Regions from separate parts of the Kaistia defluvii genome, predicted to be linked through region 1. Evidence: predicted binding sites of a transcription regulator. Region 1 holds the regulator's gene; each other region holds the start of a gene.

Region 1 (5,346 bases):
CGAGGGCTGCTCGAACACCAGCGCCAGCACCTTGCCGGCCAGCGGGCCGACACCGTCGCGCGCGCCATTGCGCACCGACTTGATGCGCTTGGCGCCTTCCATGATCTGTCTAAGGGTGGCGGAATCGAAATCCGTCAGGTCGAGAAAATGCCGAACCATAGGTCTGTCCTGTCCGCTCAGGCGGATTGCCGTGCCGCTTGCGCAGCCTCGGCTTCGATTGCGGAAAAGGCGGCATCGAGCTTGTCGATCGCCGCGTCGACTTCTGCCTTGCCGATGTTGAGCGGCGGCAGCAATCGCAGGACATTGTCGCCCGCGCCGGCGGCCAGCATCTTCTGCTCGCGCAGCGCCGCCACCACTTCGGGCACCGGCTTCAGCGCGTGCAGGCCGATCAGCAGGCCCTCGCCGCGAATGTCGTCGATGACGCCGGGATGGCTGTCCATCAGCCCGCCAAGGCGCTGGGTCAGATAGCGCGCGGTCTCGCGCACATGCTCGAGGAAGCCATCGCCGAGCACGACGTCGAGCACGGCATTGCCGACCGCCATCGCCAGCGGATTGCCGCCGAAGGTGGTGCCATGCGTGCCGGGGGTCATGCCCTTGGCCGCCTCGTTGGTGGCGAGGCATGCGCCGAGCGGGAAGCCGCCGCCAATGCCCTTGGCCGCCGTCAGGATGTCCGGCGCGATGCCGGTCCATTCATAGGCGAACAGCTTGCCGGTGCGGCCGATGCCGGTCTGGACTTCGTCCATGATCAGCAGCATTCCCTCGGCGTCGCAAAGCGCGCGGAGCTCGCGCAGGAAGGCGTTCGGGAAGGCGCGCACGCCGCCCTCGCCCTGGATCGGCTCGATCATGATGGCGGCGGTCGCCGGCGTCACCGCGGCCTTGATCGCCGCCATGTCGCCGAACGGCACCTGGTCGAAGCCGTCCGCCTTCGGGCCGAAGCCGTCGAGATATTTCTGCTGCCCGCCGGCGGCGAGCGTCGCCAGGGTCCGGCCGTGGAACGCGCCCTCGATGGTGAGGATGCGGTACCGGTCGGGCTGGCCGTTGACGTAATGATAGCGCCGCGCCGTCTTGATGGCGGCCTCGTTGGCCTCGGCGCCCGAATTGGCGAAGAAGACCCGGTCGGCGAAGGTATTGGCGACCAGCGTGTCGGCAAGCTTCTCCTGGCCCGGGATCCGGAACAGGTTCGAGGTGTGCCAGAGCTTGCCGGCCTGTTCGGTCAGCGCCTGCACCAGGATCGGATTGGCATGGCCAAGCGTGTTCACCGCGATGCCGGCGGAGAAATCGAGATAAGCGTCGCCCTCTCGCGTAAAGACCCAGGCCCCCTCGCCTCGCTCGAACTCGAGCGGCGCACGCGAAAAGGTGTCATAGAGGCTGGACGAGGTCTTTTTAACGCTGGTATCGGGGGCGCTCATATCCCCTCCTTCGGATGAAACCACGGAAATGGGTGCTTAAAAATCAAAGGTGCCGCCCGAGGCCAACGCGCCGGGCAGCACCTTTATGCGTTGCCCTTATATCACGGTCGTGACGATTTGTGTCAATGAAAACGCCGCTCGCGCGCGGTCATGACGGCTAAGCGATTGACGAGACTCATGGATCCGAAATCCGTCGCAAGTTGGGGAAAACAGCCCGATCGGCCGCTACCCATCCCTCCGACTCTTGTCACCGAGTCACGCCATATAGTATCTTAATTTTCGTTAAGACACGAAATATCGAGCAGGTACCTCCCCCTGACCCTTGTATGGCGTCCGCAGTCGTCCGGCATCCCGGCTGAACGACCGCGACAGGATTCCGGGTATCGCTCCGACCGACAAGGACACGCTATGACTTGGACGGACGAACGGGTTGAGTTGCTGAAAAAACTCTGGACCGACGGCTTGAGCGCAAGCCAGATCGCTTCGGAACTCGGCGGCGTAACGCGCAATGCGGTCATCGGCAAGGTACACCGGCTGAGCCTTTCCGGCCGTGCCAAGCCGGCAACGGCGCCGGTCGCTCGCGCCCGCAAGCCCGCGGCTGCCACCAACGGACGCTCGGTCACGACAGGGCGCCCCAATCCCGTCAGGCCACTCGTCGCCGGCAACACGGCCCTGAAGCCGATGAGCCAGATCGCACCCGAGCCGCGGCGCGTGCCCCGGGCAGTTGGTTCGGACGACGTCGTCGTTCCGATCAGCCTGCACGCGACGATCCTCACCCTGACCGAGCAGACCTGCAAGTGGCCGATCGGCGATCCGAGCACCGAGGATTTCCACTTCTGCGGCCAGCGCTCGAATTCCGGCATTCCCTATTGCGAATATCATTCGCGGGTTGCCTATCAGCCCGTGCATGATCGTCGCCAGAAGAAGGCTGTCGGCGCCTGATTGCGCCGCGCCGCGGCTGACGGCCTCCTCCCACCGTCGGACTGCGATGCAAGTCTGGCCGTGTCGCCTCCCCCGGGGCGCACGGCCTTTTTTTCTGCCCTGGCTCGTTGCATGCAAAAAGCCGCGTGGAGGGCCACGCGGCTTTTTGGTTGGGCTGAATTTTCGGAAGACTGCCCCGCCCCTCCCATCAGGAAGCGGCCACGGGATCCCCTCACGCCATCGCGAACTGGTCGTCGAAGGAGTAGCCGGAGCCGCGCACCGTGCGGATCGGGTCCTTGACGCGGCCGCGATTGACCGCCTTGCGCAGCCGACCGATATGCACGTCGACCGTGCGCTCGTCGACATAGACGTCGCGGCCCCAGACGCCGTCGAGCAGCTGCTCGCGGGAAAACACGCGGCCCGGGCTCTTCATCAGATATTCGAGCAGGCGGAACTCGGTCGGGCCGAGATGCAGCTCGCGGCCGGAGCGGCGGACGCGGTGCGTCTCGCGGTCGAGCTCGATGTCGCCGGCGCGCAGCAGCGAGGCGATCACCTCCGGCTTCGAGCGGCGCAGGATGGCGCGCACGCGGGCCATCAGTTCCGGCACGGAGAACGGCTTGACGACATAGTCGTCGGCGCCGGTGGCGAGGCCCCGGATGCGTTCCTGTTCCTCGCCGCGCGCCGTCAGCATGATCACCGGCAGGGTGCGGGTCGCGTCGCGTGCCCGCAGGCGGCGGCACAGCTCGATGCCGGAAATGCCCGGCAGCATCCAGTCGAGCAGCAGCAGGTCGGGTACGGTTTCGAGCAGGCGCATCTCGGCGTCGTCGCCGCGCGGCACCACCTCGACGGCATAGCCCTCGGCTTCGAGGTTGTAGCGGAGGAGGAGGCTCAGCGCCTCCTCATCCTCAACGATCATAACGCGTGGCGTCATTCACGGATATCCCAGTAAACCTGACGCAGGGGTCAGTTCTTCTCATACGCGACGGCGGTCGTGCTGGATTCATCCTGCTTGGGACGATCCTCGGCCAGGACCTGGCCGGTGACGACATAATAGACCGTCTCGGCGATGTTGGTCGCATGGTCGCCGATGCGCTCGATGTTCTTGGCGCAGAACAGGAGATGCGTGCAGAAGGTGATGTTGCGCGGATCTTCCATCATGTAGGTCAGCAGCTCGCGGAAGAGCGACGTGTACATGGCGTCGATTTCTTCGTCACGCTTCCAGACCTGGTAGGCCTGGTCGACGTCGCGGGTCGCGTAGGAATCCAGCACGTCCTTGAGCTGCGCCAGCGACAGCTGCGCCATGTGCTCGACGCCGGTGTTGAAGCGCTTGGACTGGATGTGGCCGTCCAGCGCAATGACGCGCTTGGCGATGTTCTTGGCTAGGTCGCCGATGCGCTCGAGATCGCTGGCGATGCGCTGCGCGGCGATGACTTCGCGCAGGTCCATCGCCATGGGCTGGCGCCGGGCGATGATCATGATGGCGCGCTCTTCGCATTCGCGCTGCAGCACGTCGAGCTTCTTGTCGTCCGCGATGACGGTGCGGGCGGTCGCGGCATCGACGCGCATCAGCGCGCCGACCGCGACGTCGACGAGACGCTCGGCCATGCCGCCCATCTCGGCGATGCGGCGGGCGACGTCGTTCAGTTCTTCGTCGTACTTGGAAACGATGTGTTCGGACATGTCGTGCTCCTACCCGTGGCCCGGCTTAGCCGAAGCGACCGGTGATGTAGTCCTGCGTGCGCTTGTCGCTCGGGGCGGTGAAGATCTTCGTGGTCTCGTCGAACTCGATCAGCTCGCCGAGATACATGAAGGCCGTGTAGTCCGAGACGCGGGCGGCCTGCTGCATGTTGTGGGTGACGATGGCGATCGTGTAATCGGTCGTCAGCTCGTCGATCAGTTCCTCGATCTTGGCGGTCGAGATCGGATCGAGCGCCGAGCAGGGCTCGTCGAACAGCACGACTTCCGGCCGCACCGCGATGGTGCGGGCGATGCAGAGGCGCTGCTGCTGGCCGCCGGAGAGGCTGAGACCGCTGGTGTGCAGCTTGTCCTTGACCTCGTTCCAGAGCGCGCCGCGCGTCAGCGCCGCCTCGACCCGGCCGTCCATCTCGGAGCGCGAGATGTTTTCATACAGGCGGATGCCGAAGGCGATGTTGTCGTAGATCGACATCGGGAACGGCGTCGGCTTCTGGAACACCATGCCGACGCGGGCGCGCAGCATGTTGCGGTCCTGGTCGGGGTCGAGCACGTTCTTGCCGTCGAAGATCACCTCGCCCTCGGCCCGCTGGCGCGGATAGAGGTCGTACATCCGGTTCAGCACGCGCAGCAGGGTCGACTTGCCGCAACCCGACGGGCCGATGAAAGCGGTGACCTTCTTCTCGAACAGCGGCAGGTTGATGGTCTTCAGCGCGAGGTTGTCGCCGTAGAAGAACTTCAGATTGCGGATCGAGATCTTCTCGGCCATGCCGGCCGTGTTCATCGCGGACTGGGTCATTTTTGAGCCTTGGGGCTGAGGAAGGCGCGAGCGACGATGTTGAGCGCCAGCACGGTAAAGGTGATGAGCAGGGCACCGGTCCAGGCCAGCTTCTGCCAATCCGGATAGGGCGACAGGGCGAACTGGAAGATCGTCACCGGCAGCGACGACATCGGCGCGTTCAGGTTGGTGCTCCAGAACTGGTTGTTCAGCGCGGTGAAGAGCAGCGGGGCGGTTTCGCCGCTGACGCGGGCGATCGCCAGCAGCACGCCGGTGACGATGCCCGACATCGCGGCCTTGTAGGCGACGTGGCGGATCATGATCGAGCGCGGCAGGCCGAGAGAGGCGGCAGCCTCGCGAAGCTGGTTCGGCACCAGGTTGAGCATGTCCTCCGTCGTGCGGACGACGACCGGGATGACCAGGATGGCGAGCGCCGCCATGCCGGCGAAGGCCGAGAAGTGCCCCATCCGGACGACGACCACCTCATAGACGAACAGGCCGATGACGATCGACGGCGCCGCCAGCAGGATGTCGTTGATGAAGCGC
Region 2 (5,346 bases), on a different contig from region 1:
CGGAACCTTGTTCCGCTTCGCCGGCGCTTGACGCGGCTTGCGGATGAGCTGGTTAATTGTCGGCATGCTTCGCCTTTCAGCTAGCCTACGGTTCTGTTTCTGTCTTCCGCTCTTCGCACCTTCGCCACAGCCGATTGACCATGAACAAAGAGCGCCCGGACCGCTTACCGCGGAGGCGCTACGAAAAGCAGAGGATCACGGCGGTTGCCGCGATCGTGCGTGTCGTTCTTAACTCTTGTTTCGATTCGGACAGCGTTTAAGTCTGAACTCCGCGACGTGGCGCCGCTGGAAAAACTGAACTTACCGCCTGCCTGAAAGCTTGCGGAACCTACTTATTCGGATGGTTCCAGTCAACCCCTGCGCGGGGTTCTTTTCAAAGCGCCCCGCCACGCAAGGATTCCCCAAACCGCAGGACCGTCCCGCAACATTCGCAATGATCGGAACGCGATCACGGAAGATTGTTGCCCAGCCTGCCGCGTGGATCTCAAGCGAGGCGGGAATCGCCTCGACTCACTCCGGGGCAGCCGTCCGCGTGGAGAACGGCATTCCTTTCTGACCGGTTACGATCATCAGGATTCGCACGGTTTCGTCACCGACGACTCGGCCGTTATGGCGGTGATCGACCATTTCCGCAAACGAATCCCCCGCCTTGAAGATTCGCTGCGCCCCGCCCTCGCTGTCGACCTCGATCGTCCCGGCCAGGATGTAGGCGTAGGCCGGCACCGGATGCGTGTGCCAGCCGGTCTCGCCGCCCGCCGGAATCTCGACGATCAGGCTCTGCACTTCGGGATCGGTAAAGCTCGGGTAGTGGATCGGATCGCCACTCGTCGTCGTGGTCGTCTGCAGGATGCGCTTCACCTTGACGGAGGGCTTGTAGCTCTCCTCGGCAAACGCGGCGGTGGTCGCGAGCGTCGCGCCGAGCGCGATCAGTGTCAGAAGTTTCATCCTGGCCCCTCCCCGGGCGCGCTCCATGGAGCGCAACGGTAGCTGCCCCTGTCCGGAGCGGCTTTCCTCGGCGTCATTGCTAGAGAGTTCGACGCCAAAGGAAAAGGGCCGCCCGGAGGCGACCCTTCATCATGATGAACCCTTGTAGCCGCCGGCCGCTATTCGGCCTTCAGGAAGTCGCCGACCTCGAGCACGATGAACTCGTTGTTGTCGGCCTTGCCCTGCGCACGACCGACCGAGAACGGGAAGTTGTTGTCGTCGGCGACGATGATGTGGGTCTCGTCGATCCGGTCGACATTCTCGATGGTCTCGAACGGGAAGGTGAAGACGCCGTCCTTCGAGCCGACGCGAGCGACGGCGTTCGGATCCTTGATGTTCATCAGGTCGATAAAGCCGATCTTGCGCACGACGCCGTCGGCATCGGTCTTGGAGAGATCGACCAGGTAGATGCGCTTGAACTTGGCCGGTGTTTCCGCCCAGCCCTCGCGGGCATCGCCCTGCCCGCCATCGCGCTCGATCACGAGCGCGCGGTTGGCGTCGATCATGTTGAAGTCGCCGATCGCGTTGCCGAAGTCCTCGAGCGGATAGTAGCGGACCGTATCGGCGAAGGCCTTCGACGCAAGGTCGAAATCGAAGATCGGCAGCACGGACTTGCCGCCCTTCTCGACGAACTTGCCGGCCTTGGCGTCCCAGGGCGCGCCTTCCAGCATGGGATGCAGGGTCTTGCCGTCCGCTGACAGCGCCATGCCTTCAAAACCCTTGGAGCGGCGCACGTTGAATTCGGGCATCGGCTTGTCGGGACCGGCCGGCATGACGACCGCATAATTGTCGGGGCTGCGATAGGTCACGCCGGCAACGACGGTCTCCTTGAGGCTGAGCACCGTGCCATCCGCATCCACCTCGACCAGGTAGGGGCCGAACTCATCGCCGATCCAGAAATGGTCGCCGACCTTCTGGATGCTCTCGGGATCGAAGTCGGCGCCGGTGAGATAGCGGGCATCCGTATTCTCGTTGACCACCCGGAACGGGACGACACGGTTCGGGTCTTTGGCGAAGACCGTCTTGACGATCTCGACGCGGCCCGTCTTCCAGTCCGGCTTGACGATGTGGAACATGATCATCGCGTCGGCGGAATTGGCCTTGGCGCCAAAGCCATTGTCGGTCAGCACGACATAGGTACCGTCGCCGAGCGCGCGGATGCCGGAGAAGCCCTGCACGGGCTGGCCGGCGAACGGACGGGCCAGGCCGGTCTTCTCGTCGAAGATCGAATAGAGACGATCGAAGCGGCGGCCAAAATCGGCGCCCGTACCGGTGTAGCGGCCGGAGGTATTGAGCGTCGCGGGCGCATCGGCAGGCGGCACGGCGAAGCTCTGGGCCGGCAGCAGGGCGTGCTGGCTCAGCACGGCATCGAACTGCGTGGGCTCTGCCGCGGAAGCGCTTGCCGCCATGGCGACGAGCGAAAGGCCGGCGAGAAGGAACTGGCGAGGCGACATGGACGAATCTCCGTTCGGGATAACGGAGTTCTCCTAGGCGGCCCATGTCTCAGCCGAGCGACGGCGCAATGTCACCTTCATGACAGGCCGCCGAACAGTCAGACCCGGCGTAGCCCCTAATAGGCCACGCCGCTGGGCTTCAGCAGCGAGCCAGCCGTATCGGCATTGTCCGAAAGCGTGTTGCCGAGCGCCTTGATCTGGGAGTTGTAGGTATCGCGGGTATCCGGATCGATGATGGCGACCGGCGCGGTCACGATCAGGCCGGCCGCAGTGCCAACGCTGGCGGCAGCGCCCGTTGTCACGGCAACGAGCTTGTCACCGAACGCCGTCTTCGAATCCGTCATGGTCTGGCCTTCGGCGAGACGCGCCCCGATCAGTTGCACAACCTCGGGGCTCGCGGCGAACTTCGCATGGTTCAGCCGGTCATCCGTATGCAACTTGGTCAGGTCGATGACGGTGATCTTGTCCTGCTGCAGCTCGGACGCAAATGGCTCCTGGGCGACGTTGATCTGCCCCAGGCGTTCAACATTGCCCCAGACGCGCCGCGAAACCTTCAAGGCGCGATCATCCTGCGAGACGAACAGGGTAACATTCGGCCCGTTGACGCCAATATCGGCCATCTGGCGGCGGAAGACGTCGATATCGACGTCCGGGGCGGCCAGCATGACGTTCTTGATCTTCGGCGCGATGCGCTTGTCGCGGATCGCCATCTGGCGCAGCGCCTCCAGCGTCACCCAATTGCCCATGGAGTGGGCCAGGATGGAGACTTCGTCGACATTGGGATCATCCGCAAGCGCCTTCAGCAGAAGCTCGAGCGCATCGCGCGAATAGTTGTTGCTCTCCCGGTCATAGCCATAGGCAAGGACGCTGCCGCGCGAGGGCCAGGTGAACAGGATCGGCACGACGTCCGAATCCGAGTCATGCACGATCTGGGCAAAGCGGTAGACGGCATCTTCAAAACGGTTGTTGAAGCCATGGATGAAGACCAAGGCCTGACGCTTCGGTGTTGCCTTGATGCGCTTGTTGAACCATGCCCTCGCCTGAGCGAGGTTCATATCCTCGGCCTTGACCGTGACGAAATCCGTAGAGGGATTTCCCGGCAGTTTCTTCGGCCACTGCACGTCGCCCTTTTTCCGGATCGAGTCCGGCGGGATCGAGACGACGATGTTGGCAAAATCGATGGCCCGGCCGCGTTCACCCGTGAACATCTGGCCAGGGACGGTCGAACGCTGGCGCGTGGTCGCGACGGCCATGTCGACCGTGGTGCTGCCGGGAACGGGCGCCGTGATCGACACGGGAAGCAGCACGTCCTTCGGACGGCCGCCGCAGCCTGCGAGCAAGCCAACGAGCACGAGGCTCGTGACACCAGTCCGGACCAGAACCATCAGGCTACGCAAGTTGACCTACCCCCGAAAAACACGAAGCCTTCGCCATTCCCCAGCCAAGCTCCGCAACGCTCATTGTAGCCTATCCCGAAAGCAAGTTGCATGTCTGGCCCGCTGGCGACAACAAACTTCGGGAGCGCGGCTTCTGCGCCACGAAAAAGGCCGCCCGAAGGCGGCCTTTTCCATTCCTGGACCGAGTGGATTACTCGGCCGCGTTGGTCAGATCACCGAGCAGGCCAGCAGGCGCTGCCGCCGGCTGCGACGCTGCCGAGGAACGGCGACGCTCCTCGAGGATCAGCTCGTCGCGCTTGGTCGCGATCTCGCGGATACGGCCCATCGTTCCGCCGGTACCCGCCGGGATGAGGCGGCCGACGATGATGTTCTCCTTGAGACCCTCGAGCGGATCGACCTTGCCGTTGACGGCCGCCTCGGTGAGGACGCGGGTCGTTTCCTGGAAGGACGCTGCCGAGAAGAACGAACGCGTCTGCAGGCTGGCCTTGGTGATGCCGAGCAGGACCGGGTTGCCCTGGGCCGGCTTCTTGCCCTCGGACTTGGCCTTCTCGTTCACCACGTCGAACTCCAGGCGATCGATCTGCTCGCCATTGAAGAACTCCGTCTCGCCGGCATCATAGACCTCGACCTTCTGCAGCATCTGGCGAACGATCACCTCGATGTGCTTGTCGTTGATCTGCACGCCCTGCAGGCGATAGACGTCCTGGATCTCGTTGACGAGGTAGGCCGCGAGTGCCTCCACGCCCTTGATCGCCAGGATGTCATGCGGCGCAGGGTTGCCGTCCATGATGTAGTCGCCCTTCTCCACGGCGTCGCCTTCCTGGAGATGGAACGGCTTGCCCTTCGGGATCAGGTACTCGATCGGCTCCAGCAGCTCGCCATCCAGACCGACCGATCCCTCGACCGGCTCGACGATGACGCGACGCTTATTCTTGTAGTCTCGGCCGAAGCGGATCGTGCCGTCCATCTCTGCGATGATGGCGTGATCCTTCGGACGACGGGCCTCGAACAGCTCCGCCACGCGCGGCAGACCGCCCGTGATGTCGCGCGTCTTGGCGCCTTCCGTCGGAATACGCGCCAGCACGTCGCCGGCGTGAACCGTCGAACCGGGATCGACCGACAGAATGGTCTCGACCGACAGCATGTACCGGGCTTCACCGCCACGGGCCAGCTTGAGGATCTTGCCGTCCTTGCCCTTGATCACGATCGCCGGCTTCAGATCGCCGCCGCGCGGATTGGCACGCCAGTCGATGACGACGCGCTTGGTGATGCCGGTCGCCTCGTCGGCCGTTTCCACGACCGAGATGCCTTCGACCATGTCTTCGTAGCCGACGATACCCGAGACTTCCGTCAGAACCGGACGGGTGTAGGGGTCCCACTCGGCCAGACGCTGGCCGCGCTTGACCTGGTCACCTTCGTCGACGTGAACGCGCGAACCGTAGGTGACGCGGTTGACCGCGCGCTCCATGCCGTCCTTGTCGACGATGACGATCGCCATGTTGCGGCCGAGG
Region 3 (5,346 bases), on a different contig from region 1:
CAACCCCCGGCCGGGTGTCGATACGACGGGCGGTGCATATACGGGAATGACCGAGAAGGCAAGGCGCAGCGGCGCAGGCGGCCTGGCTTGCGGGAGGTTTCGATCTCGCCGCGGCGAATGTTCAAGCAACCCTGGACCGAAAGCAAGACCCTCACCCAGCCCTCTCCCGCAAGCGGGCGAGGGCTTCGGGCCTGCGCACGTCATCGATTCCCAGCCTTGCGAAGGGCACCGCGGGACTCCCTCTCCCGGCACGGGAGAGGGCAGGGGTGAGGGCTTACTTCGCCCCGATAGCGTCCAGCCCTGCCAAAGCATCATCTGGCAGAACCAGGTCGGCGACGGCGAGGTTTTCCCGGAGATGCGCCACCGACGCGGTGCCGGGAATGAGCAAAATGTTCGGCGAACGGCGCAGCAGCCAGGCCAGCGCCACTTGCATCGGCGTGGCGCCAAGGCGCGTCGCGACGTCGTTCAGGGTCGAGGACTGCAGCGGACTGAAGCCGCCGAGCGGGAAGAACGGCACATAGGCGATGCCGTCGCGGGCGAGATCGTCGATCAGCGCGTCATCGCCGCGATGGGCGAGATTATACTGGTTCTGCACGCAGACGATCTCGACCATCCGACGCCCCTCGGCGATCTGCACCGGGGTGACATTGCTGAGGCCGATATGGCGCACCAGCCCCTGGCGCTGAAGCTCGGCCAGCACCGCGAGCGGCGCCTCGATCGATCCTTCGGCCGGGCCATGCGTATCGAACATGATGCGAAGGTTCACAACGTCGAGCGCGTCGAGGCCGAGATTGCGGAGGTTGTCGTGAACCGCCGCCGTCAGTTCCGTCGGCTCGTAGGCGGGGATCCAGGATTTGTCGGCGCCGCGCCGCGCGCCGATCTTGGTGACGATGGTCAGGTCGTCGGAATAGGGATGCAGCGCCTCGCGGATCAGCTGGTTGGTGACGTGCGGGCCGTAGAAGTCGCTGGTGTCGATGTGGTCGACGCCTTGCGCCAGCGCCTCGCGCAGCACGGCGAGGGCTGCCGTATGGTCTTTGGCTGGCCCGAACACGCCGGGCCCTGCGAGCTGCATCGCGCCATAGCCAAGGCGTTTTACAGTGCGATCGCCGAGCTTGTGGGTGCCGGCCTCATTGATTTTGGACATCGTCTTTCTCCGTTTTCGGTGACCCACAGATAGAGGCTGCCTGCATTTCCGATAATCCGATACAATCCGGACGGCTTGTGCGGATTGGCGAACAATGACGGCGGAACTGAGCGATCTCAATGCATTCGTGGCGGTGGCCCGCGCCAAGGGATTTCGCGATGGCGCACGGCTTACCGGCGGCAGCGCCTCGGCGCTGAGCGAGGCGGTGCGGCGGCTCGAGGCGCAGCTCGGCGTTCGCCTGTTCAACCGGACGACGCGCAGCGTCCAGCTGACCGAGGCGGGCAGGGGGCTGCTGGAACGGCTGGCGCCGGCATTGGCCGAGGTTCAGGCGGCCCTCGACGTGGTCAATGGCTATCGCGACCGGCCGGCCGGGGTGCTGCGACTGAACGTGCCGGTCAGTGCCGTGCGGCTGGTGCTGCCGGATATCGTCCCCGCCTTCCTGGCGGTCTATCCCGAAATCCGGCTCGAGATCATCGCCGAGGACAGCTTCGTCGACGTCCTGGCCGCCGGCTGCGACGCCGGCATCCGCTACGACGAGCGGCTGGAGCAGGACATGATCGCGATGCCGATCGGGCCTCGCGTCCAGCGCTTCGCGACAGCCGCGGCGCCCGCCTATCTCGATCGTCGCGGCCGGCCGGAACATCCGCGCGACCTGCTGGAGCACGACTGCATCCGTGGGCGCTTTTCCAGCGGATCGATGGCGGCCTGGGAATTCGAGCGCGAGGGCGAGATCGTCCGCGTCGAGCCGACGGGCCCGCTGATCGTGCAGGCGGGGCCGGCCACCGACCTTGCCGTCGACGCCGCGCTGGCTGGCACCGGCATCCTCTATCTGTTCGAGGACTGGTTGCGGCCGCATCTCGACAGCGGCGCGCTGGAGCCGGTGCTCGAGCCCTGGTGGCAGCGCTTCTCCGGGCCGTTTCTCTATTATCCGGGCCGCCGCCTCGTCCCGGCGCCGCTGCGCGCCTTTGTCGATTTCATCCGGGATCGGCCGCCGCGTCCCTGACGCTCTCCGACGCTATTTCCACGCCGGCTTGTCATTTCGCGCGCTTTCGTCGGGCACTTTCACATGGGTGTCATGCGCAGCTTTTAGGCCCGGTCCGTAGGCCGCTGCGCGGCCCCCCATTTCGAAGAGGCTCCCGATGCGCACATTGCTGTTCACGCTGGCTGCGACGACCATGCTCGCCGGCACGGCACAGGCGACCACGGTCTATCCGCTGGACCGTGCCACGATTCTCGCCGGCTCGCCGTTCGACTTCAAGGTCGAGTTCAACGAGACCGTGAAGCCCGAAGACATCAAGGTCACGGTCAATGGCCAGGACTACAAGACGGTCTTCGGCCAGGAAGCGACCTTCACCGAGACGGAACTCGGCAAGGACGACAAGAAGCTCGGCTCGGCGCTGACGCTGCGCAAGCTCGTTCTCGCCACGCCCGGCGACTACAAGGTCGAGGCCACCGCTGGCGGCGAGACCAAGTCCGTCACCTGGGTCGTCTACGGCACGGCCGAGCAGCCCAAGGCCAAGAACGTCATCTTCCTGCTCGGCGACGGCCTCTCCGTCGCGCATCGGACCGCGGCACGAATCATGTCCAAGGGCATGACCGAGGGCAAGGCCGATGGCCGCCTCGCCATGGACGACCTCGACCACATGGCCTTCATCGGCACATCGTCGACGGAAGCCATCGCCACCGACAGCGCCAACACGATGTCGGCCTACATGACCGGCCACAAGACAGCCGTGAACGCGCTCGGCGTCTATGCCGATCGCACGCCGGCTTCGCTGGATGACCCGAAGGTCGAGACCCTGGGCGAGGCGCTGCGCCGCCAGACCAAGAAGTCGATCGGCATCGTCACCACCTCGGAACTTCAGGACGCCACCCCGGCCGCCGTCGTCGCCCACACCCGCAAGCGCGCCGACAAGGCTGAGATCACCGGCATGATGTTCGACGTGCAGCCGGACGTCGTGCTCGGCGGCGGCTCGGCCTACTTCCTCGGCAAGGAGACGCCCGGCTCCAAGCGCAAGGACGACAAGGACTACATCAAGCAGTTCCAGGACGCCGGCTACACGCTGGCCACCGACAAGGCGGAACTGGAAAAGGCCGCCGGCACCAATACCGGCAAGATCCTCGGCCTGTTCCACACCGGCAACATGGACACGCTGCTCGACCGCAACTTCCTGAAGAAGGGCACGGTCGGCAAGTTCCCGAACCAGCCGGGCCTGGTCGAGATGACGGAAGCCGCGCTCGCACAGCTTTCGAAGAACCCGGAGGGCTTCTTCCTGATGGTCGAGGCCGCCAACATCGACAAGATGTCCCATCCGCTCGACTGGGATCGCGCCGTCGTCGAGACCATCGAATTCGACAAGGCGGTCGCCGCGGCCCGTGCCTTCGCCGAGAAGAACCCAGACACGCTGATCGTCGTCACGGGCGACCACACCCACGGCGTCTCGATCATCGGCACGGTCGATGACGACAAGGCCGGCCCGGAGATGCGCGAGAAGGTCGGCACCTATGCCGATGCCGGCTTCCCCAACTACACGGACGCGGACAAGGACGGCTACCCGGACAAGATCGACGTCAGCCGTCGCCTGTTCATCGCCGCCAACAACGGCCCCGACCACTACGAGACCTTCCGCCCGAAGCTCGACGGCCCGTTCGTCCCGGCCGTGCAGAACGAGAAGAAGGAATATGTCGCCAACGAAGCCTACAAGGACGTTCCCGGCGCCGTCTTCGTCCAGGGCAACATCCCCCGCGAAGGTGACTCGGGCGTCCACGCCGTCGACGACGTCGTGCTGCAGTCGACCGGTCCCGGCTCGGAAGGCTTCAAGGGCTACATGGAGCAGAGTGACGTCTACCGCGTGATCGTCGACGCCCTGGCCCTCGCCCCCGCCAAGAAGTGATCCGGCGGCCTCTGGCTGCATACTCAGGCTTCGGGCGCTCGCGCCCGGAGCCGTTTTGTGGAGGCCTGAGGCCCTCTCGCTAGTGGCTTCGTCGCCCCGGCGAAGGCCGGGGCCCATACACACCGGCCCATCAAGGGGAAGCCAGACTTCGCCACGTCGGTGCGTCTGGATCCCGGCCTCCGCCGGGATGACGACCGAGGGATCCACAGAGCGTGACGCTTCCATGATGTTGCGCCAGCAGCTCCGGGGCCGGTGAGCGAAGGTCTCTGCACTCGATAGGAGAAACCCATGACGCTGGTTCGGATTTCGCGGCGCGATGCGCTGCTGGGCGGGTTCGCCGCCCTGGCGACGGCCTCCGGGATCACACCGCCCGCGCTTGCCGCCGCGCCGACGCTCACCTTTGACGAACTCTATGGTTCCGTCGGCGTCCTCGGTCTGACTTTCTCCGACAAGGTCAAGCAGCAGGCCGGCCAGACCGTGACCATGCGCGGCTTCATGGCGCCGCCGCTCAAGGCCGAGGCGGCCTTCTTCGTTCTGACGGAAATCCCGATGGCGCTCTGCCCATTCTGCTCGTCCGATGCCGATTGGCCCGACAATATCCTCGTCGTCTATCTCGGCGAGAAGCAGACCTTCGTGCAGCCGAACGCGGTGATCGAGGTGAGGGGCGTGCTCGAATACGGCTCCTGGACCGACCCCGAGACCGGCTTCGTCAGCCTGCTGCGCCTGCGCGACGCCAGCTTTGGCGAAGTCTGAGCCATGCTCGGGTTGCGCCTCGAACGTCTCGTCGTTTCCTTCCCGGGCCTGCCGACGCCGGTGCTGTCGATCCCGGCGCTGGCGATCGCGCCCGGCGAGCGGGTCGCCGTCACGGGGCCTTCCGGTTCCGGCAAGAGCACGCTGGTCAACATCGTCACCGGGCTGGAGCGCGCGAGCGAGGGCGTCGTGCGCTGGCATGATACCGACATCGCCACGCTTTCGGAGGGCGCGCGCGATGCGTGGCGCGCCGGGAATGTCGGCCTGGTGATGCAGGACTTCCATTTGTTTCCGGGCCTGTCAGCGCTCGAAAACGTGCTGCTGCCCGTCCGGCTGCGGGCGCGAAGCGTTGCCCCGCATATCGACCGGGCGCGCGAGTTGATGCGTCGGGTCGGGCTCGCCCGTCCCGACCAGCCGGTCACCACCATGTCGCGCGGCGAGATGCAGCGCGTCGCCGTCGCCCGCGCGCTGCTGCGCAAGCCGGGCATCATCATCGCCGACGAGCCGACGGCAAGCCTGGATCCCGAAAGCGGCGCCGTGGTCGTCGATCTCCTGCTG
Region 4 (5,346 bases), on a different contig from region 1:
CAACGAAGCAGCCGGCAACGTGAAGCAGGGTGTTGGCAAGATGACTGATAATGATCGCCTGCGCGCCGAGGGCAAGGCTCAGGAAGTCAAGGGCGAAGCCCAGCAGGCTGTTGGCAAGGCCAAGGACGCCGTCAAGAACGTCGTCGACAAGGCCTGATCTACAGGACCCACCATTGACGATATACAGGGCCCTGGCCGGATCTTCCGGCCGGGGCCTTTTTACGTCGTGCGTCAGGCGACGTCGAACTTGACACCCTGCGCCAGCGGCAGCGTCTTGCCGTAATTGATGGTGTTGGTGGCGCGGCGCATATAGGCTTTCCAAGCGTCGGAGCCGGATTCGCGACCGCCGCCCGTCTCCTTCTCGCCACCGAAAGCGCCACCAATCTCGGCGCCGGACGGGCCGATATTGACGTTAGCGATGCCGCAATCCGAGCCGCGCACCGACAGGAACGTTTCGGCTTCGCGCAGGTCATTGGTGAAGATCGACGAGGAGAGGCCCTGCGGCACGTCGTTGTGCAATTCCAGCGCCTCCTCGAAATCCGAATAGCGCATCACATAGAGGATCGGCGCGAAGGTCTCATGCGCCACGGGCCCGCTCTGCTCCGGCATTTCGACGATGGCCGGGCGCACGTAGAAGGCGTTGGCCGCCTTTTCCCCATCCACTCGGTCGCCGCCGGTAACGCTGCCGCCGGCGGCCTTGGCGGCATCGAGCGCCGACTGCATGCCCTTATAGGCGGCCGCGTCGATCAGCGGGCCGACCAACGTGCCGGATTCGAGCGGGTTGCCGATCGTCACAGATCCATAGGCCTGCTTCAGCCGCGGCACGAAGCTGTCGTAGATGCTGTCATGCACGAACAGGCGTCGCAGCGACGTGCAGCGCTGGCCCGCCGTGCCCATGGCGGCGAAGGCGACGCCGCGCAGCGTCAGGTCGAGATCGGCCGAGGGGCAGATGATGGCAGCATTGTTGCCGCCCAGCTCCAGGATGGCGCGGGCGAAGCGGCCGGCGAGGCGGGGGCCGACAATGCGGCCCATCGCGGTCGAGCCGGTGGCCGAGACCAGCGGAACGCGCGGATGGTCGACCAGCACTTCGCCGATCTCCCGACCGCCGATCAGCAGGGCGGAGAGGCCCTCCGGCGCGCTCCCGCCTTCTTCAACGAAACGCTTGAGCGCGCGCTCGAACAGAGCCGAGGTCGCGAGCGCCGTCAGCGGCGTCTTCTCAGACGGCTTCCAGACGACGCTGTTGCCGCAGACAAGCGCCAGCGCCGCATTCCAGGACCAGACGGCGACGGGGAAGTTGAAGGCCGAGATGATGCCGGTGACGCCGAGCGGATGCCAGCTCTCCATCATGCGGTGGTCGCTACGCTCGGTGGCGATGGTCAGGCCGTAGAGCTGGCGCGACAGGCCGACGGCGAAATCGCAGATGTCGATCATCTCCTGCACCTCGCCAAGGCCTTCGGAAACGATCTTGCCGGCCTCGATCGAGACGAGGCGGCCAAGCGCCGCCTTATGGGCGCGCAGTTCCTCGCCGAGCAGGCGCACCAATTCGCCGCGCTTCGGCGCCGGGACATTGCGCCAGGCGAGGAAGGCGGTGTGCGCCGTGTCGATCGCCGCCTTGGCGCCGGCGGCGTCAATCTCGACCAGGCGCGCCAGCTCCTCGCCGGTGATCGGCGAATGCACGGCGAGCGTGCCGCCCGTTCGCGCGGCGGTGACCCCCATCCCGGAAAGCAGGGCATCGACCTCGGTCGCGAGGGTGTTCTGGATGGCGATGGTCATGGTGTTTCCTCGAATTCCGTGGCGTCCGCGCGGATGTTCAGAGCCGGGCATCGGCGAGATGGGCGATCTGCGCCCCTACTTCGTAATAGGCTTCCTTGAGGCGACGCAAGCGCGCGTCCTGTGGCGCGGTGACCGGCAGCGGCAGATCGGCCTCCGCGATCCGGCCGGCGATATGGTCGGCGAGCACCCGGCCGAACACGGTGCCCGGGGCAATGCCGCGACCATTATAGCCCGAGAAGGCGATGACGTTCTCGGCCAGCCTGTGGAAGCGCGGCAGGCTGTTGTCGGTCATGCCGATCTGCCCGTACCACTCGGCCTCGAAGTCGATATCGCCGATCTGCGGATAGATCTTGGCGAGGGCCCGCTTGGCCCAGGCGCGGTGCACCGCAGCCCCGGTGCCGCGCAAGGCGCCGACGCTGCCGAACACCAGCCGGCCGGCACGGTCGAAGCGAAACGAGGTTAGAACTTCCTTCGTATCCCACGCGCCCTGGCGCTCGGGCAGGATCGATTGGCGCAGCTCCGCGCTGAGCGGCAGGGTGGCGAAGTTGAAATAGGGCAGGTGCACCTGCTCGGTCCGGATTTCGGGCCAAGGCATGTTGGTATAGGCGTCGGTCGCCACGACGACCCAGCGGGCGGTGACGCTGCCGCGATCCGTGGTCACGCGCCAGCCCGTCGGGACCTTCTCGGCCTGGCGGACCGGACTCTGGGTGAACAGCCGTGCGCCAACGCGGATGGCGGCATGGGCGAGGCCGCGGACATAGGCCAGCGGCTGAACCGTTCCGGCGCGCATGTCGAGCAGCGATCCGGCATAAGCGCGGCTGCCGAGCTTGGCCGCCGTTTCGGTCGCATCGAGCAGGCGCACCGCCGCGCCACGCGCGCCCCATTGTGCGGCACGCTGCTGGATTTCGATCAGGCCCTTGCCTCCCACGGCGCAATGCAGCGTCCCCGCCATCTCCAGTTCGCAGGCGATGTTATGGGCGCGGACCAGTTCGAAGACGAGCTTCGGCGCGTTGCCGAGCAGGTCGAGCAGGCGGTCGCCATAGAGGGGGCCGAGGGCTGCCGGCAGGTCGTCGGGCATGACCCACATGCCGGCATTGACCAGACCTACATTCCGTCCTGAGCCGCCGAAACCGAATTCGACGCCTTCCAGCAGCACCACGTCGAGCCCGTCCTGGGCCGCATGCAGCGCCGTCGAAAGGCCGGTATAGCCGCCGCCGACCACCACCACGTCCGCCGTCAGGGCGCGGGAAAGCGCCGTCGTGACGGGAGACGGGGGAGCCGTCCGCTCCCAGAGGCCGTGCGATAGCGGGTCGTTCTGCATATGCCTGTCCGCCAGCTGCCGGAGGTTTGATGCGATCATGGCTGGGGCGCAGGCCCTCGACAACGGAAATCCAGTCCCGCCTCGCGACTGTCATCGTTCTGTCATGGCTGCTGTCGCAGTGATGCCATGCGGCGCTCCGCCCGACCGATCTTGAATAGCCCGACGACCCATGAGTCACCGAGAAAATCCATTGCCGGCTGACCGGATGGCGCGGCCCGTGTCGGGCGTGATCTGGGCGTATCGCTTCGATGGCAAAGGGCAGGCGGCGCCGGTGGCGTTCGATGCCTGCATCCGGCCGCTTGCTCCGGGCGAGGGGTTCCTCTGGGTCCACCTCGACTTCGTCGACAGGCTGGCGCGCGACTGGATCGCCGGCATCGATTGGCTCGGGCCGCAGGCGCGACGGCTGCTCCTGAGCCCGGACGATTATCCCGCGCTCGAATATGACGCGTCCTCGGTGTGGGGCCGCTTCTCCGACACGCTGCAGGATCCCGACGAGGACAGCGACCGCACGGTGCCGATGCGTTTCGCCTTCGGCCCGGGCTATCTGGTTTCCGGCCGCCGCCATCCGGTCCGAGCCGCCGCTCTGACGCGGACGAAGATCGATAGCGGTCATCCCGTCGGCGGACCGGTTGCCTTGTTCGAGGTGATGATCGAACAGGTTCTGCGCGCCATCGCGGAAACGCTGCGTGCCTCGCGGACGGAGGCCGATTCGATCGAGGATCGCGTGCTCGACGAGCGCCTGCACGACGAATCGCGCCGTCTCGGCCCCTTGCGGCGCACAGCCGTGAAATTGCACCGCCAGCTATCAGGCCTGCGCAGCATCCTGCGCGAATTCGCCGAGGATGAACACGTCGACGGCAGCCACGTCGCCTCGCGCGCGGCAGCGGAACGGCTCTTGCGCCGGATCGAGACGCTCGACCAGGAAGTGCAGGAGGTGCAGGACCGCGCGCGCTTCCTGCAGGACGAGATCGCGGCGAAGCTGGCCACAATCAGCAACCGGCATCTCTATGTGCTGTCGGTCATGACGGCGCTGCTGATGCCGCCGACGCTGGTCACCGGCTTCTTCGGCATGAACACCGGCGGTCTCCCCTTTCTCGAGGGCGCGCATGGCTGGATCGGCGCGTCGCTGATCGGCGGCCTGGCCTCGGGCTGCACCCTGCTGCTGCTGAAACGGCTCGGCTTCTTCGAATAGCAGCCCCCAAACGAAACGACCGCCAGGCGGGATCCGAAGATCGCGCAAGGCGGTCGCTGGTGTCGTTGGCCGGCGCGTTGGTCGCGCCGATCAGCCGGTTAGTCTTCGGCCGGGGTGATCGCGATGCGACCCTTCAGCCGGTCGTCGCGCAGCTCGTACCACATGGCGTTGAGGATGCCGAAGGCGCAGGCCAGGCTGAGGCCGAGGATCCAGGAAAAGTACCACATTGCGTCGTCCTCCACTCAGTAGGCGTTGGGGTTCTTGGCCATGCTGTCTCCCGTCACCTTGCCGCGCATGACCCGGTAGATGAAGGCCGTGTAGAGCAGGATGATCGGCAGGAAGAAGCCGGTCGAGAGCAGCATGATCCAGAGCGTCAGATGCGAGGACGAGGCGTCCCAGATCGTCAGGCCGGCATTGGGGTTGATCGAGGACGGCAGCAGGAACGGGAAGAGCGAGACGCCCGCCGTCGCGATGATGCCGAAGACGCCCAGCCCCGAGGTGATGAAGGTGAGGGCCGGCTTGCGGATGGTGAAGCCCACCAGAGCCAGTACCAGGCCGACGAAGCCCGCGATCGGCGCGATCATCATCCAGGGATAGGTCTTGTAGTTGGCGAGCCAGGCGCCGGTCTCGACCATCGCCGTCTTGCCGAGCGGGTTGGATTGGCCGTTCGGATCGATGACGCTGGTGATCACATGCCCGCCAATGCCGTAGGCGATCCAGACGCCGGCAAGTGCGAACAGCACGATCGCGGCGAGCGCCGCCCACCGGCCATAGGTACGGGCGCGGTCGGCGATCGGGCCCGACGTCTTCCAGGTCAGCAGCGCCGCGCCATGCATGATCAGCATGGAGAGGCTGACGAGGCCGGTCAGAAGCGCGAACGGCGTCAGCAGCTGGAAGAAGTTGCCGCGATAGAAGGTCCGCATCGTGCCGTCGAGCTCGAAGGGTAGGCCGAGCAGCACGTTGCCGACGGCAACGCCAAGGATCAGGGCCGGGACGGTGCCGCAGAAGCAAAGCACCATGTCCCACTTCGAGCGCCAGCCGGTATCGCCGATCTTGCTGC

The links. Region 1 encodes PhoB, which activates phosphate uptake and scavenging genes when phosphate is short. Its sites were predicted from a motif close to TGTCATNNANCTGTCAT; they were not measured.
Region 2: ABIE08_RS07885 (esterase-like activity of phytase family protein) is a predicted target of PhoB. The motif match lies at 2,507-2,523, and genes of this name have one in related genera.
Region 3: ABIE08_RS01775 (alkaline phosphatase) is a predicted target of PhoB. The motif match lies at 2,205-2,221, and genes of this name have one in related genera.
Region 4: ABIE08_RS02150 (CorA family divalent cation transporter) is a predicted target of PhoB. The motif match lies at 3,183-3,199, and genes of this name have one in related genera.

The regions. Positions count from the first base shown of each region.
Region 1 is NZ_JBEPSM010000002.1:141,593-146,938, reverse strand. It holds gene argF (ornithine carbamoyltransferase) at 1-102, opposite strand, end outside; gene ABIE08_RS13685 (aspartate aminotransferase family protein) at 177-1,409, opposite strand; gene ABIE08_RS13680 (GcrA family cell cycle regulator) at 1,818-2,351, shown strand; gene phoB (phosphate regulon transcriptional regulator PhoB) at 2,563-3,261, opposite strand; gene phoU (phosphate signaling complex protein PhoU) at 3,294-4,010, opposite strand; gene pstB (phosphate ABC transporter ATP-binding protein PstB) at 4,036-4,821, opposite strand; gene pstA (phosphate ABC transporter permease PstA) at 4,818-5,346, opposite strand, start outside.
Region 2 is NZ_JBEPSM010000001.1:1,661,662-1,667,007, forward strand. It holds gene rpsL (30S ribosomal protein S12) at 1-66, opposite strand, end outside; gene ABIE08_RS07880 (cupin domain-containing protein) at 511-945, opposite strand; gene ABIE08_RS07885 (esterase-like activity of phytase family protein) at 1,104-2,438, opposite strand; gene ABIE08_RS07890 (alpha/beta hydrolase) at 2,555-3,823, opposite strand; gene rpoC (DNA-directed RNA polymerase subunit beta') at 4,026-5,346, opposite strand, start outside.
Region 3 is NZ_JBEPSM010000001.1:360,815-366,160, forward strand. It holds gene ABIE08_RS01765 (aldo/keto reductase family oxidoreductase) at 275-1,144, opposite strand; gene ABIE08_RS01770 (LysR family transcriptional regulator) at 1,239-2,147, shown strand; gene ABIE08_RS01775 (alkaline phosphatase) at 2,284-4,038, shown strand; gene ABIE08_RS01780 (hypothetical protein) at 4,327-4,791, shown strand; gene ABIE08_RS01785 (ABC transporter ATP-binding protein) at 4,795-5,346, shown strand, end outside.
Region 4 is NZ_JBEPSM010000001.1:433,902-439,247, forward strand. It holds gene ABIE08_RS02135 (CsbD family protein) at 1-157, shown strand, start outside; gene amaB (L-piperidine-6-carboxylate dehydrogenase) at 232-1,773, opposite strand; gene ABIE08_RS02145 (NAD(P)/FAD-dependent oxidoreductase) at 1,811-3,094, opposite strand; gene ABIE08_RS02150 (CorA family divalent cation transporter) at 3,285-4,286, shown strand; gene cydX (cytochrome bd-I oxidase subunit CydX) at 4,385-4,513, opposite strand; gene cydB (cytochrome d ubiquinol oxidase subunit II) at 4,529-5,346, opposite strand, start outside.